Regions from separate parts of the Micromonospora sp. NPDC005203 genome, predicted to be linked through region 1. Evidence: riboswitches for the same ligand, from Rfam matches in the RefSeq annotation. Region 1 holds a riboswitch; the other holds the start of a gene.
The links. Region 1 has a riboswitch for thiamine pyrophosphate ahead of thiE (thiamine phosphate synthase). Riboswitches for the same ligand answer to the same signal wherever they lie in the genome.

Region 1 (7,543 bases):
TGCTGCTCCAGCGGGTGGGCGTGCTCGTCGTGACCGAGCAGCACCTGGAGGTTCACCTTGGCGCAGTCGATCTGCCCGTCCTCCGGGTCGGTCACCTTGATCGTGTACTTGACCTGGTCACCCCAGTTGAAGAAACCACCGTCCGGCGGGAACTCGATGGTGACCGTCGGTGCGGTGTTGCCCACGGTGACCGGCACGTTGGCCACCGCGGTACGGCCCTTCGGGTTGGTCACGGTGAGCTGGGCGGTGTAGTTGCCCGCCGTCGCGTAGGTGTGCGTCGGGTTCGCCTCCGTGGAGGTCTGCCCGTCGCCGAAGGCCCAGGCGTAGGTGAGCGCGCCACCGTCCGGGTCCCGGGAGCCGGCGCTGGAGAACGTGACGGTCAACGGCGCCGGACCCGAGGTGGGGTTGGCGGACGCTGCCGCGATCGGCGCGCGGTCACCGGCGGTGTAGTCGATCCGGTAGATGCCGGAGTTGTCGTTGTTGCCGCCGAAGCCGCTGCCCCACTCGATCAGGTACAACGCGCCGTCCGGGCCGAACTCGAAGTCCATCGGCCGGATCATGCTCATGCCGGTCAGCAACTGGTTGATGTCCACCAACGACTTGCCGTCGGCGGTCACCTGCATCGTGTACATCTTGTTCTGGTTCCACTCGCCGAGCAGCGCCTTGCCGTCGTAGTAGGCCGGCCACTTGCGGGTGGAGTTGAGGTTGGGGTCGTACCGGTAGGCCGGGCCGCCCATCGGCGCGCCGCCGCCACCGATCTCCGGGTACCGCGCGTCACCGGCGTAGCCGTAGTCGACGGTGGCCGGGACGACCGGGGGGAGGTTGGTCAGGCCGGTGTTGTTCGGCGAGTTGTTCACCGGCGCCGCGCAGTCGAACTTCGCGCCGCTCGGACCGGACGGGAACGTGTAGTCGTTGTAGGCCTCGTTCGTCCCGGTGCAGTACGGCCAGCCGTAGTTGCCGGGGGTCACGATGTTCCACTCGACCAGACCGCGGGGGCCTCGGTCCGGGTTGTTCGCGTTGGCGTCCGGCCCGTAGTCGCCGACGTAGAGCGTGTCGGTCTTCGGGTCGGTGCCGATCCGGAACGGGTTGCGGAAGCCCATCGCGTAGATCTCGGGACGGGTCTTCTCAGTGCCCGGTGCGAAGAGGTTGCCCGTCGGAACGGTGTACGTCCCGCCGTCCTCGGGGTGGATCCGGATCACCTTGCCGCGCAGGTCGTTGGTGTTCGCCGACGTGCGCTGCGAGTCGTAGTCCTGGCGGCCCGGTCGCTCGTCGAGCGGCGAGTACGCGTTCGACTCGAACGGGTTGGTGTTGTCACCGGTGGCCAGGTAGAGGTTGCCGGCGCTGTCGAAGGTCATGCTGCCGCCCGCGTGGCAGCAGGTGTTGCGCTGCGTGTCGACCCGCAGCACCTGCTTCTCGCTCGCCAGGTCGATGGTGTCGCCGGTCACTGTGAACCGGGACAGCAGGTTGCGGGTGACGTTGTCGTTCGGGGCGTAGTAGAGATACACCCACTTGTTGGTGGCGAAGTCCGGGTCGAGCCGGATGCCGATCAGGCCGTCCTCGTTGCCGGTGAAGACGTCCAGGTCGACGGCGGTGACGGTGTTGCCGGTGTCCGGCTTGATGATCTGCACCCGGCCGTCGCGCTCGATGTAGAAGACCCGCCCGTCGGGCGCGATGTCCAGCTCCATCGGGTTGCTGGTGTTGCTGTCCAGGGCGATCTTCTCGAAGTTCGAGGTCTTCGTGGCACCGCAGTCGGCGTCCGCGACACCTGCCGCGGTCCGGATGCCGCCGAGCAGGTGGGACAGGAACTCGGGCTCGGCGTACGACTCCCGGGTGTGCCCGGCACCGGTGTACCAGGAGCGACCGCCGTCGAAGTCCTGACACCAGGAGGTCGGGTGGTCGGCGCCCATCGCGCCCGCGCCCGGGGTGTAGCTCTTCTCGTCCAGGCTGGCCAGCACGTGCACGTCCGGCCGCGGGTTGGTCTGGAAGTTGTACCACTCGTCGAACCGGGACCAGCGGTCCGGCAGTTCGGCCGTGGACGGGTGGGCGTGGTCCTCCACCTTCACCGTGGCCTGCTGGTTCTGCGGGTGGTTGGCGAAGTACGCGCCGACCAGGTCGCCGTACCAGGCCCAGCTGTACTCGGTGTCCGAGGCGGCGTGGATGCCGACGTAGCCGCCGCCGGCCTTCACGTAGCGCTCGAACGCCGCCTGCTGCTCGGCGTTGAGGACGTCACCGGTGGTGGAGAGCCAGATCACGGCCTTGTACTTCGCGAGGTTGGCGTCGCTGAACGCGGCGCCGTCCTCGGAGGCGTCCACGGTGAAGCCGTTGGTGGCGCCGAGCTGTTGGATGGCGGCGACACCGGTGGGGATGGAGTCGTGCCGGAAGCCGGCGGTCTTGGAGAAGACCAGGACCGAGAAGGGATCGTCGGCGGCCTTCTGGGGCGCCTTCGGCGCCACCTGGGTGACCGGGTTTCCGGCTGCTGCCTCCCGTGGGGGGACCTGCGCGGCGGCCGGCGCGGCCTGCGCGGGCGTGCCGAACAGGCTCGTCGAGGCGAGGGCAAGAGAGATGAGGGTTGCGGTGATTGGTACGCGGGCACGACGAGAACGGGACACGCCGCCTCCTGTGTCGTAGTGACGGAGATCGCGGGAGTCGGCACGCCGAAGGCCGTCCCTGATGGAGTGGTGGTCACACCGTGCCAAGGTGCTCCCACCGACATTTTGTCGAATCGCTAAACAAATTAATTCGACTGGCTCGATGTCCGGCAAGATGCCGGCGGGTAACGGTTCTGCAACGGCAGGCGACATTCCGAACAGGACCGCACGAACCGCCACACAGATCTAGCTCGATTTGGTGCGTTCCGCCCGCCGGCCGCCGCCGAACCTCGCCTTGGCAGACCGACGGATCTGTCGTACGGTGACACGCAAGTAACCCACGGGAGCCCGGTGTACCGGGCTGAGAGGGGGGCTGACAGCCCCCGACCGTCGAACCTGATCCGGATAATGCCGGCGCAGGGAGGAGAGTTGCCGTGCCGTCCCTGGGGCGACTGCATCTGATCACCGACACCCGACCCGGCCGGGACCCGCTCACCGTGGTCCGGGCCGCCCTCACGGTGGCCCGCGCCGACCTGGTCGTGCAGGTCCGGGTCGAGGACTCCGCCACCGACCGCGAGGCGTACGAGTTGGCCCGGCGGGTCTTGGCGCTCTGCCTGTCGTACGAGGCGATCTGCCTGGTCAACGACCGGCTGCACGTGGCGCTGGCGGTGGGCGCGGCCGGCGGACACATCGGAGCGGACGACCTCCCGGTGGCCGCCGCCCGGCGGGTGCTCGGCCCCACCGCTGTGCTGGGAGCCACCGCCCGCGCGCCGGAGACGGCAACCGGGGCCGTCGCGGCGGGTGCCACCTACCTGGGTGTCGGCCCGTGCCACCCCACCAGCACCAAGTCCGGCCTGCCGGACCCGATCGGGCCGGCCGGGATCCGCGCTGTGGCCGACGCCGTCGATGTGCCGGTCATCGCGATCGGTGGCGTGACCGCCGCCCGGGTGCCGGAGCTGCGGGCCGCCGGAGCGTACGGGGTGGCCGTGGTCGGTGCGGTGTCCGCCGCCGCCGACCCGGCGCGGGCGACCGCCACGCTGATCGAGGCCCTGACGTGCTGACCGGCCGGTTCCCGTCGGCGCCGTCGATCGATCGGACCCGGCCGGACGTGGCGGTGGTCGGGGCCGGGCCGATCGGGCTGGCGATCGCCTGGCGCTGCGCCGCCCGGGGGCTGCGGGTGGCGGTGCACGATCCGGCACCCGGCTCGGGGGCGTCGGCGGTGGCCGCCGGCATGCTCGCCCCGGTCGCCGAGGCGTACTTCGGTGAGCGGCAACTGACCGAGCTGCTGCTGGCGTCCGCCGCCCGCTGGCCCACCTTCACCGAGGAGTTGGCCGAAGCGACAGGCGCCGACATCGGCTACCGCACCGAGGGCACCCTGCTGGTCGGGTTGACCGGCGACGACCTGGCCGAGGCGCGCCGGCTCTGGGCGTACCAGCAGGGGTTGGGCCTGCCGGTGACCCCACTGCGCCCCAGCGAGCTGCGCGACCGCGAGCCGGCGCTCGCCCCGCGGGTGCGCGGCGGCGCGCTCGCGCCCACCGACCACCAGGTCGACCCCCGGCTGCTGGTGCCGGCGCTGCGCACGGCCGCGCAGCGGGCCGGCGCGGTGCTGGTGCCGCACGGCGTTCGACACCTGTCCGACGTGGAGGCACGCGTCGCGGTTGTCGCCGCCGGCTGCGGGTCCGCGGCACTCACCGGCCTGCCCGTGCGGCAGGTGAAGGGTCAGATCCTCCGGCTCCGCGCGCCCGGCGGCGTCGCGCCGGGCTTCCGGCACGTGATCCGGGGGTACGCCGACGGCGAGCACGTCTATCTGGTGCCCCGCGCCGACGGTGAGGTCGTGCTCGGTGCGACGGTCGAGGAACGGTCGGACACCACGGTCACCGCCGGCGCCGTGCAGCGGCTGCTCCGCGCCGGGGTGGACCTGCTGCCCGAACTGGCCGAGTACGACCTGGTCGAGGCGGTCGCCGGGCTGCGCCCAGGAACCCCGGACAACGCGCCGATCCTCGGGCCCCTGCCCGGCCGGCCGGACGTGCTGGCCGCCACCGGTCACCACCGGCACGGCATCGTGCTCACCCCGATCACCGCCGACCTGATCGCGGACCTGGCGCTCACCGGCGTACCCGATCCGCTGCTCGCGCCCTTCCGGCCGGACCGGTTCGCCGGCGCGGCGGCCGACGGCGGACCCGAACCGACGATGAAGGGGGACCTGTGGAGTTGACGGTGAACGGGGCCGGACGAAGCGTCCCGGCTGAGATGTCCGTGGCCGACCTGGTCGGTGTCGTCGCCCCACAACCCCGGGGGGTGGCCGTCGCGGTGAACGGCGAGGTGGTGCCCCGGGCGGGCTGGGCGACCACGGCGCTGCGCGACGGCGACCGCGTCGAGGTGCTCACCGCGGCGCAGGGCGGGTGACGGGCGTGTCGTTCGAGCTGGGTGGGGAGACGTTCACCTCACGGCTGATCCTCGGCACCGGTGGAGCCGCCAACCTGCACGTGCTGGAGCAGGCCATCCGGGCGTCCGGCACCGAGCTGGTCACCCTGGCCCTGCGCCGGGTGGACACCGCCCCGGGCACCGCTGGCGGGCTGCTGGACCTGCTGGACCGCTGCGGGGTACGGCTGCTGCCCAACACCGCCGGCTGTTACACGGCGACCGAGGCGGTGAAGGTGGCCCGGCTGGCCCGGGACGCGTTCGACACCGACTGGGTGAAGCTGGAGGTGATCGGCGACGAGCGGACGCTGCTGCCCGACGGGGTGGAACTGCTCCGCGCCGCCGAGGAACTGGTCGCCGACGGCTTCACCGTGCTGCCGTACACGAGCGACGACCCGGTGCTCGCCCGCCGTCTCGCCGACGTGGGCTGCGCCGCGGTGATGCCGGCCGGCTCCCCGATCGGTTCGGGGCTCGGCATCGGCAACCCGCACCACATCCGGCTCATCCGGCAGGGTGTCGACGTGCCGGTGATCCTCGACGCCGGCATCGGCACCGCGTCCGACGCGGCCCTGGCCATGGAGTTGGGCTGCGACGGGGTGCTGCTGGCCAGCGCGGTGACCCGGGCCGCGGACCCGGTGGCGATGGCCACCGCGATGCGGTACGCGGTCGAGGCGGGCCGGCTCGCGGCCGGCGCCGGCCGGATCGAGCGCCGCTTCCACGCGCTCGCGTCCACCCCCGACGAGGGAAGACCCGACCTGTGACCGCCCCGCCGCCGCCGGCAGGGCTGCCGCCCGCCTCCCCCCTGCCCGCCTCCCACTCGCCGGCCCCCCACCTGCCCGCGAATCTTGGAAGCAAACTGCCCCTGGAGGGGCCCGATGCTTCCAGGATCTCGTTCGGGCCGGTGCCGTCGGGGGTTGTCGTGCTTACCGATCGCCGGCTGGTCGCCTTCGGTGGGCTTGAGAGGGCTGTCGCGGGTGCGCTGGCCGGGGGAGTGCGTTGGGTGGTGCTGCGGGAGAAGGACCTGCCCCGCGTCGAGCGCGCCGCCCTCGCCGCCGGCCTGCGCGCGATCCTGGCCGACGTCGGCGGGAGCCTCGTCGTGGCCGGCCCCGACCCGCTCGGCGGCGACGCCGTCCACCTGCCCGCCGCCGGCCCGTACCCGCCGCCAACCCACCGCCTGGTCGGCCGCTCCTGCCACGACGAGATCGAGCTGGACCGCCTGACCACCGAGCACTACGCCACCGTCTCCCCGGTCTGGCCCACCCCGACGAAACCGGGTTACGGCCCACCCCTGGGTGCGGACGGCCTACGGAGGCTGGTCGAGTCAAGCTCCGTGCCGCTGCTGGCCCTGGGCGGGGTGGAAACCCCAGAACAGGTAACCGCCTGCGTCGAGGCCGGAGCCGCCGGGGTGGCGGTGCTAGGCGCGATCATGCGAGCACAAGACCCCGCCGAGACAGCCGCCGCCCTGACCAGCGCCTATGTCGAGGCGGTCACCCCCAAGCTCGCAAAACCCGGCGCGGAGTCGGCCAGGTCCCCATGCGCGGGGCTGCGGCCGACCGTGCCCACGCAGGGATCAAGCCTGACCGCCCGGAGTGGGCACGGTCGGCCGCAGCCCCAAACCGCAACCAAAGAAGAGGAAGAATGACGCCGAGCACACTCCTCACCATTGCCGGCTCAGACTCCGGCGGCGGCGCGGGCATTCAGGCCGACCTCAAGGTCTTCGCGGCGCTGGGCGCGTACGGCACGAGCGTCCTCACCGCGGTCACCGCGCAGAACACCAGGGGTGTCGACGCCGTGCTGCCGCTGCCGCCGCGCACGGTCGTCGAGCAACTGGAGAGCGTACTCACGGATTTCACCGTGCGCGCGGTCAAGACGGGGATGCTCGGCACCCCGGCGGTCGCCGACGCGGTGGCCGAGGCTGCCCGGGACGGTCGGCTGCCTCAGCTCGTCGTCGATCCGGTGCTGGTCGCCACCAGTGGACACCGGCTCGGTGTGGTGGGTGCGGTGGAGCGGCTGCTGCCGTACGCCAGGGTGGCGACGCCGAACTGCGCGGAGGCCGCGGCCATCACCGGACGCCCGGTGGACGACGTGGCCGGGATGGTCGTGGCCGCCGAGGCTCTGGTGGCCGGCGGCCCGGAGTACGTCGTGGTCACCGGCGGTGACCTGGACGACGGCGAGGCGGTCGACGTGCTGCACGGCGGCGGCGTGACGACGCTGCTGCGCGCCCCCCGGGTGGACACCCGGCACACCCACGGCACCGGGTGTTCGTTCTCGGCGGCGATCGCGGTGCGGCTCGCGCTGGGCGATCCGGTGCCGGCGGCGGTGGAGGCCGCGAAAAAGTACGTGCTCCGTGCGCTGACCGGCGCACGGGCTTGGGAGCTGGGCGCGGGGCGTGGACCGCTGGACCACTTCGGCTGGTCCGCTTGATCACCAGGGAGGCTGTCATGCAGGCACGAGGCAAGGTGTACGTCGAGGGTTCACGGCCGGATGTCCGGGTGCCGTTCGCGGAGGTGGGGCTGACCGGGGATCTTCCGCCG
Region 2 (7,543 bases), on a different contig from region 1:
CGGCCCGCGTCGACGCCGCGTGCGCGTCGGGCCATGCTGATCATCTGCCACTCCTGGCCGAGCAGCGGCACCAGACGGAACGCGGCCAGTGCCCCGATGGCGAACCGGGCCGGTGCCTTCACGTTCTGGACCAACGCGTCGGCCAGGTCGGTGGGGTCGGTGGTCGCGAAGACGATCACGCCGGGCAGGGCCACCGCGAAGACCCGCAGCACCAGACCGAGGGCGGTGAGCAGCACGCCGGTGGTCACCAGGATCGGTCCCGCGTCCAGCAGGACCCGGCCAGATCGGTCGGCGGCGAAGAGCACCAGGGTGACCAGGATGCCGGCGGCGCTGAGGAGCAGCGGCCAGGCCCGCCGGGCCAGCACCCGGTAGCCGATGCCGAACAGCGGCAGCACGGCGAGTTCGAGCGCGATGGCGATGGCCGGGGCGAGGGGGTCCAGGGTGGCCAGCAGGGTGAACGAGAAGACCAGCGCGGCGGCGACCTTCGCCACCGGGTTGCGGCGGGCCAACGGCGCATCGGGCGCGGCGACCGGCTCGATGCTGATCATCGGACGTCGTCCCGGCCAGGCTGGCCCGCTGGTCGGTCAGCCCGTTCGCCTGCCGCCGGTCGGTCTGGCCGATCACGGTCTGGCCGATCACGGTCTGGCCGTTCGCCTGCCGGGTCGGCGGGGACGGCGTCGGTCGCGGCCCGGTGCAGGGTGACGGTGCGGTCGGCGAGCGCGGCCACGAAGTCCGCGTCGTGGGTGACCGCGACCACGCCGTGCCCGGCGTCGCGCCGGTCGGCGAAGAGGTCGACCAGCTCCCGCCAGGTCCGCCGGTCCTGACCGAATGTGGGTTCGTCGCAGATCAGCAGGCGGGGCGCGGTGGCCAGGGCGGTCGCCACGCTCAGCCGCCGCGCCTCACCACCGGAGAGGGTGTACGGGTTGGCGGCGGCGAGCCGGACCAGTCGCAGCCGTTCCAGCAGCCCGCTGACGGTCTCGTTGACGGCCGTCTCGGGCTGACCGGTCCGGCGTGGGCCGAGCGCCAGCTCGTCGAAGACGGTGCTGGTGACGAACTGGTGCTCCGGGTCCTGAAAGACCGACCCGATCCGGCGGGCCAGTGCGGGGGCGCGCCAGCGGTGTGGGGGAGTGCGGCGGTCCGCGCCGGCCAGCTCGACGGATGCGGTGACCCGTCCGGCGCCCGGCCGGAGCAACCCGCCGAGCAGCAGTGCCAGGGTGGACTTGCCGGCGCCGTTGGGTCCGCGTACGGCGAGTGCCTCGCCGGCGCGTACCCCCAGGTCGATGGAGTCCAGCCGGGGCGGCAGGCCGAGCCGGTCGGCGGTGAGCAACAGGTCCCCCGGCGCGGCGGTGGCCGGCCGGGGCGCGATGGGGTGACCGGGCACCCAGACCCCCTCGGCCGCCAGGGCGGCGCCGTGGGCGGCGAAGACGGCCTCGGGGGTGCCGTCCGCGCGGACCCCGCCGCCTGGCTCCAGGACGACCACCCGGTCGACGAGCGGCAGCGCCTCGGCGACCCGGTGCTCGACCAGGATCAGCGTGGTGTCGGCGTGCAGCGCGCCGGCCACCGCCTGGCGGACCAGGTCGGCCCCGGCCGGATCGAGGTTGGCGGTCGGCTCGTCGAGCAGCAGCAGCTCGGGACGCAGCGCCAGCGCGCCGGCCAGGGCGAGGCGTTGCTGCTCGCCGCCGGAGAGCGCGGCGGTGGGGCGGTCCCGGGGGTACGGAAAGCCGACGCGGTGCAGCGCCTCGTCCACCCGGGGCCAGATCTCGTCGGTCGGTACCCCGCGGTTCTCCAGCCCGAACGCGACGTCGTCGCCGCAGCGCGCCATCACCAGTTGGGTTTCCGGGTCCTGGAAGACGATGCCGACGCGTTCCCGCCCCTTGCGCGGGTCGAGCCCGTCGATCTCGACGGTGCCCTCCTGCTCGCCGGAGTCCTCCGGCAGCAGCCCCGCCAACGCGCTGAGCAGGGTGCTCTTACCGGCCCCGGAGGGCCCGAGCAGCAGAACCCGCTCCCCGGCCTCGACCCGCAGATCAACCCCGCGCAGAGCCCAGGCGCGCCGCCCAGCGTGCCGCCACCCGAACCCCCGCAGCAGTACCCCGCCCACCCAACCCCACCCCCTCCGGCCCCGGGCCGCCCTCCGCCTGTTGATCAAGAGGTTTGCGTCAGAAAATCGAGCCCCGTTGACGCAAACTTCTTGATCAACGGGACGGGGTCAGATCAGGGCTCGGTTTCGGCCCGCCGGGAAACGGTCCAGGACGCCGGTGTTGGCCAGGGCCTTCGTCAGCAGCCAGCCGCCAGCGCCAGCGATCACGGTGGCGCTGACGATGGTGAGCAGCGCGTACGGGATGCGGTAGTCGACAAGCGCGTAGGCGTCGTTCCAGACGAAGAAGTCGAACAGCGCGGCGCTGAGGCCGGTCAGCGCGCCGGCCAGCATCGCGGTCGGCAGCCGGAACGACCGGTACCGGAAGGCGGCGAACGCCAGCTCGGCGCCGATGCCCTGCACGATGCCCTGCGGGATCACCGTGCCGGCCCACTGACTGCCCAGCAGCGCGGACAGGACCGCGGCCACCGTCTCGCAGTAGAGCGCGGCGCCGGGCTTGCGGATGACCAGGCCGCCGATCACGGCCGGCATCAGCCACACGCCGTAGAGCAGCGTCTGCGCCGGCGGGAAGAATGCGAACGCACCCTCGGTGGCGCTCCAGACCAGGCCCCAGGCCCAGAAGATGACGCCGAAGGTGACCGCGATCACCGAGGCGACCACGATGTCGATGGTCCGCCAACGGTTGGTGGTGTTGTCCATGCTGGTGCTCCCAGTTCAGTAAATCGAACCAGGAGAAGACGCACGCCGCGTCCGGTGGCACCGGACGGCGGCGCGGCTGGAGGTCGACCGAACTCCCTGCGCTGGCATTACCCAGATCAGGTTCGAGGGTCTGCGGGCATGCCCGCACTCTCAGCGCTGTGCGCTCCCCTGTCGGATGTGAAGTTGTCTCGTCGACGCTAACACTGACCAGGGGTGCCGGCCCAGCAGGGCATCCGCCCCCCTCGGCGTCCAGCCGGCCGTACCGCGGCTGGGTAGGCTGACGATCATGCGGGTCGACGCGCGAGGTCTCACGTTCGAGGTAACCGCCGGCGGTCCGTCGGACGGCGTACCCGTCCTGCTGCTGCACGGCTTCCCCCAGCACAGCGGCGAGTGGGACGACGTGGTGCCCGCGCTGCACGCGGCCGGGCTGCGCACGTACGCGCTGGACCAGCGCGGTTACTCGCCCGGTGCGCGGCCGACGGCGGTGGCCGACTACCGGATCCCCGAACTCGTCGCCGACGTGGTGGCGGTGCTCGACGCCCTGGGGCTGGACGCGGTGCACCTGGTCGGCCACGACTGGGGCGCGATCGTGGCCTGGGCGGTCGCCGCCGGGCATCCTGACCGGGTCCGCACACTGACCGCGGTGTCCGTGCCGCATCCGGCCGCCATGGCGTACGCCCTGAGCAACGACGGCCAGCAGAAGGCCCGCTCGTCGTACATCACGTTGTTCCGCAAGCCGGGCACGGCGGAACGGGTGCTGCTGGCGTGGCACGCGACCGCGCTGCGCAAGATGCTCGGCGGGGTGGGTGACGCGCCCCGGGTGGACCGCTACGTTGCCCCGATGCGCGAGCCGGGGGCGCTGACCGCCGCGCTGAACTGGTACCGGGCGATGTCCCGCGCCGACCTGGCCGGTGTGGGCCCGGTCGCGGTGCCCACCACCTACGTCTGGAGTGACCGGGACGTCGCCATCGGCCACACCGCCGCCGAGGCGTGCGCCGCGAACGTCACCGGGACCTACCGCTTCGTGCGGTTGCCAGGTGTGAGTCACTGGATTCCGGACACGGCGCCGGGTCCGCTCGCCGAGGTGATCCTGGCTCGGGCCGGCGGAACGGCCTGAGCCTGTGGGCCAGCCAGAAAGGGGCGCCGTGACCACGAACGCCAGCGGGCCGGGCACCCGACGCTCGATCGCCGCGCAACTGCGCCTGCTGGGCGTACGCCCCGGGGCGACGCTGCTGGTGCACGCCGCGCTACGTCCGCTGGGGTTCGTCAGCGGCGGCCCGCACGCGGTGGTGCTCGCCCTGCGCGACGCGCTCGGCCCGGACGGCACGATCGTGGTGCCCACCCACACGCCGGACAACAGTGACCCCGCGGGGTGGCGCAACCCACCGGTGCCGGCGGACTGGTGGCCGCTGATCCGCGCCGAGATGCCGGGCTTTGACCCGGCGGTTACGCCGAGCCGGTTCATGGGCGTGCTCGCCGAGACGGTTCGCGGCTGGCCCGGCGCCCTGCGCAGCTCACATCCGCACGTGTCGTTCGTCGCGCTCGGGCCGGCCGCCGAGCAGGTGGTGGCCGGGCACGGCCTGGCCGACATGCTCGGCGAGGGTTCTCCCCTCGCCCGGCTCTACGACCTGGATGCCGAAATCCTGCTGCTCGGCGTGGACCACTCCGTGAGCACCTCGCTGCACCTGGCCGAGTACCGCCGCCCCGGTTCGCCCCGCGAGCGGGTCGGCGCCGCGGTGCGGACCGGCGACGGTGGTCGGGAGTGGATGTGGTGGCAGGACGTACGGCTCGACGCGGACGACTTCGACGCGCTGGGCACGGACCTGGAGGCCACCGGGACGGTTCGCACCGGACCGGTCGGCACCGGGACCGGCAGGTTGATGAGTCAGCGAGCGGCTGTCGACTTCGCGGTGCGCTGGCTGGACCGACACCGGACGACGGAGGACGCATGACGGTGAGTGCCGAGGCCTACCTGGCCGTGGTGACCGAGACGATCGGCCGGGTGGCCGCCAGCCAGCGGGAGGCGGTGGGGCGGGCCGCCGACCTGATCGCCGACGCCGTCCGCGCCGACGGGGTGGTGCACGCGTTCGGCACCGGGCACTCCGAGGCTCTCGCCATGGAGATCGCCGGCCGGGCCGGCGGTCTGGTGCCGACCAACCGGATCGCGCTGCGCGACCTGGTGCTGCTCGGCGGTGAACCGGCGGAGCGGCTCGGCCCGCTGCTGGAACGGGACCCGGCGGTCGCGCACCGGCTCTACGAGTTGGCGCCGGTACGGCCCACCGACGTCTTCGTGCTCGCCTCGAACTCCGGGGTCAACGGCGCGATGGTGGAGTTCGCCACGCTCGTCAAGGAACGCGGTCACGGCCTGGTGGCGATCACCTCCGCGCTGCACTCGGGCCGGATGACCTCCCGTCACCCGTCCGGGCGCAAGCTGGGCGACCTCGCCGACGTCGTGCTCGACAACGGCGCTCCGTACGGTGACGCGACGCTGCCGCTGCCCGGCGGCGGCGCGGTCGGCGCGGTCTCCTCGATCACCGCGGCGCTGCTCGCCCAGCAGGTGACCGTGGAGGTGGTGGCCCGGCTGCTGGCAGCGGGGGAGCGGCCGCCGGTCTACCTGTCGGCGAACATCCCGGACGGCGACGCGCACAACGCCGAGCTGGAGGCCCGGTACGCCGGTCGGATCCGACGCGGGTCCTGAGGCCGTACTGATAGCCGACGTGCGTCCAGAAGGTGAACAGCGAATGTCGTGAAGCTGTTTCGCGCTCACCAGGGTGGGGCATTGGCGTTGCTGCCGACGGCCGGGACCGCCGGCAGTAGCGTCGCAGCGGAGGTAGCGCGTGTCCAAGGAGACCGAGAAGCAGCGTTGGCAGCGGAATTTCGCCGACCTGTTGCAGGAGTTGCGGGTCGCACAGACGGGCGTGCAGATCCTCTTCGCCTTCCTGCTCACCCTGCCGTTCAGCAACGGGTTCACCGAGACCACGGAATTCCAGCGGGACGTCTACATCGTCGCGCTGCTCGCCGCGGCCGCCGCGACCGCGATGATCATCTCGCCGGTGGCGTTCCACCGGGCCTTGTTCCGGCAGGGGCGCAAGCCGGAGTTGGTGCGCTTCGCGCACCGGATGGCCACCGGCGGTCTCGCCTTCATGCTGATCGCGATGGTCAGCGCGGTGCTACTGATCACCGACTTCGTGCTCGACCGGCCGATCGCCTTCGTGCTCAGCGCGCTGACCGGGCTCTGGTTCCTGACGTTCTGGGCCGCCCTGCCGTTCGCCCGCCGCAGCTGGGGTGAGGACGACATCGACGACGAGGACGACGACCCGGACGAGGTCGTCGGCCGCTGATCTGACAGTTCTCCACCGAGCGCTACCCCTGGGTAACACCCGGGGGTAACGTGACGGTAGTCGCACGCGTCGAGCAGCCGCACCGAGGTTCGAGGGGGCAGCCGTGACCACGACACAGGACGGTCGACCAGCAGCGGACGGCCCCGATTCCGACACCACCCCGCAGACCGCCGGAGCCGCCGCACCGCTGCCCGCCGAGGCCGGGCAGGTCTCGGAGAAGGAGGCCCGGCGGGTCGCCGAGGCCGCTCGCGAGTCCTCCTGGGACCGGCCCAGCTTCGGCAAGGAATTGTTCCTCGGCCGCTTCCGGCTCGACCTGATCGACCCATGGCCCCGGTCCGACCCGGACGACGTGGCCCGTGCCGAGGAGTTCCTCGGACGGTTGCGCGCCTTCCTGAGCACCGAGGTGGACGGGGCGGCCATCGACCGCGACGCGTCCATTCCGGACTCGGTCTTCCACGGCCTGGCCGACCTCGGCGCGTTCGGCATGAAGATCGACCGGAAGTACGGCGGGCTCGGGCTGAGCAACCTGCACTACTGCCGGGCGCTGATGCTGGCCGGCTCGGTCAGCCCGGCCATCGGCGCGCTGCTCTCCGCACACCAGTCGATCGGAGTGCCGCAGCCGCTGAAGATGTTCGGCACCGCCGAGCAGAAGCAGCGCTTCCTGCCCCGGCTCGCCGCCGGCGAGGTGTCCGCGTTCCTGCTCACCGAACCGGACGTCGGCTCCGACCCGGCCCGGCTGGCCACCGTCGCCGAGCCGACCGAGGACGGCACCGGCTACCGGCTCAACGGGGTGAAGCTCTGGGCCACCAACGGCATCGTGGCCACCCTGCTGGTGGTGATGGCCCGGGTGCCGGCCACCGAGGGGCGGCGGGGTGGGATCACCGCGTTCGTGGTGGACGGGGACAGCACCGGCATCACCGTCGAGCGGCGCAACGAGTTCATCGGTCTGCGCGGCCTGGAAAACAGCCTCACCCGGTTCCACGACGTGTTCGTGCCCGCCGATAACGTGATCGGCGGCGAGGGCAAGGGGCTGAAAATCGCCCTGACCACGCTGAACACCGGCCGCCTGTCGCTCCCGGCGATGTGCGTGGGCGCCGGCAAGTGGGCGCTGAACGTGGCCCGGGGCTGGGCCGCCGACCGGGTCCAGTGGGGCCGTCCGGTGGGTGAGCACGAAGCGGTCGCCCAGAAGCTCTCCTTCATCGCCGCCACCACGTACGGCATGGAGACCATGCTCGACCTGTGCTGTCTGCTCGCCGACGACGACCGCAACGACATCCGGATCGAGGCCGCGCTGGTCAAGCTGTACGCCAGCGAGATGGCCTGGAAGATCGCCGACGAACTGGTCCAGATCCGGGGCGGGCGCGGCTACGAGACGGCCGACTCGCTGGCCGCCCGCGGTGAACGCCCG

Region 2: it holds a riboswitch for thiamine pyrophosphate, as region 1 does, so the genes downstream of both, ACFYPM_RS28895 (ECF transporter S component) here and thiE (thiamine phosphate synthase) in region 1, are expected to answer to the same signal.

Annotation. Positions count from the first base shown of each region.
Region 1 is NZ_JBIAKV010000002.1:558,431-565,973, forward strand. It holds gene ACFYPM_RS07920 (ThuA domain-containing protein) at 1-2,609, opposite strand, end outside; TPP riboswitch at 2,919-3,028, shown strand; gene thiE (thiamine phosphate synthase) at 3,023-3,649, shown strand; gene thiO (glycine oxidase ThiO) at 3,643-4,803, shown strand; gene thiS (sulfur carrier protein ThiS) at 4,794-4,994, shown strand; gene ACFYPM_RS07940 (thiazole synthase) at 4,991-5,770, shown strand; gene ACFYPM_RS07945 (thiamine phosphate synthase) at 5,911-6,651, shown strand; gene thiD (bifunctional hydroxymethylpyrimidine kinase/phosphomethylpyrimidine kinase) at 6,648-7,433, shown strand; gene thiC (phosphomethylpyrimidine synthase ThiC) at 7,451-7,543, shown strand, end outside.
Region 2 is NZ_JBIAKV010000018.1:9,966-17,508, reverse strand. It holds gene ACFYPM_RS28905 (energy-coupling factor transporter transmembrane component T) at 1-548, opposite strand, end outside; gene ACFYPM_RS28900 (ABC transporter ATP-binding protein) at 545-2,098, opposite strand; gene ACFYPM_RS28895 (ECF transporter S component) at 2,207-2,794, opposite strand; TPP riboswitch at 2,870-2,974, opposite strand; gene ACFYPM_RS28890 (alpha/beta fold hydrolase) at 3,081-3,911, shown strand; gene ACFYPM_RS28885 (aminoglycoside N(3)-acetyltransferase) at 3,940-4,746, shown strand; gene ACFYPM_RS28880 (sugar isomerase domain-containing protein) at 4,743-5,492, shown strand; gene ACFYPM_RS28875 (DUF6328 family protein) at 5,632-6,135, shown strand; gene ACFYPM_RS28870 (acyl-CoA dehydrogenase family protein) at 6,239-7,543, shown strand, end outside.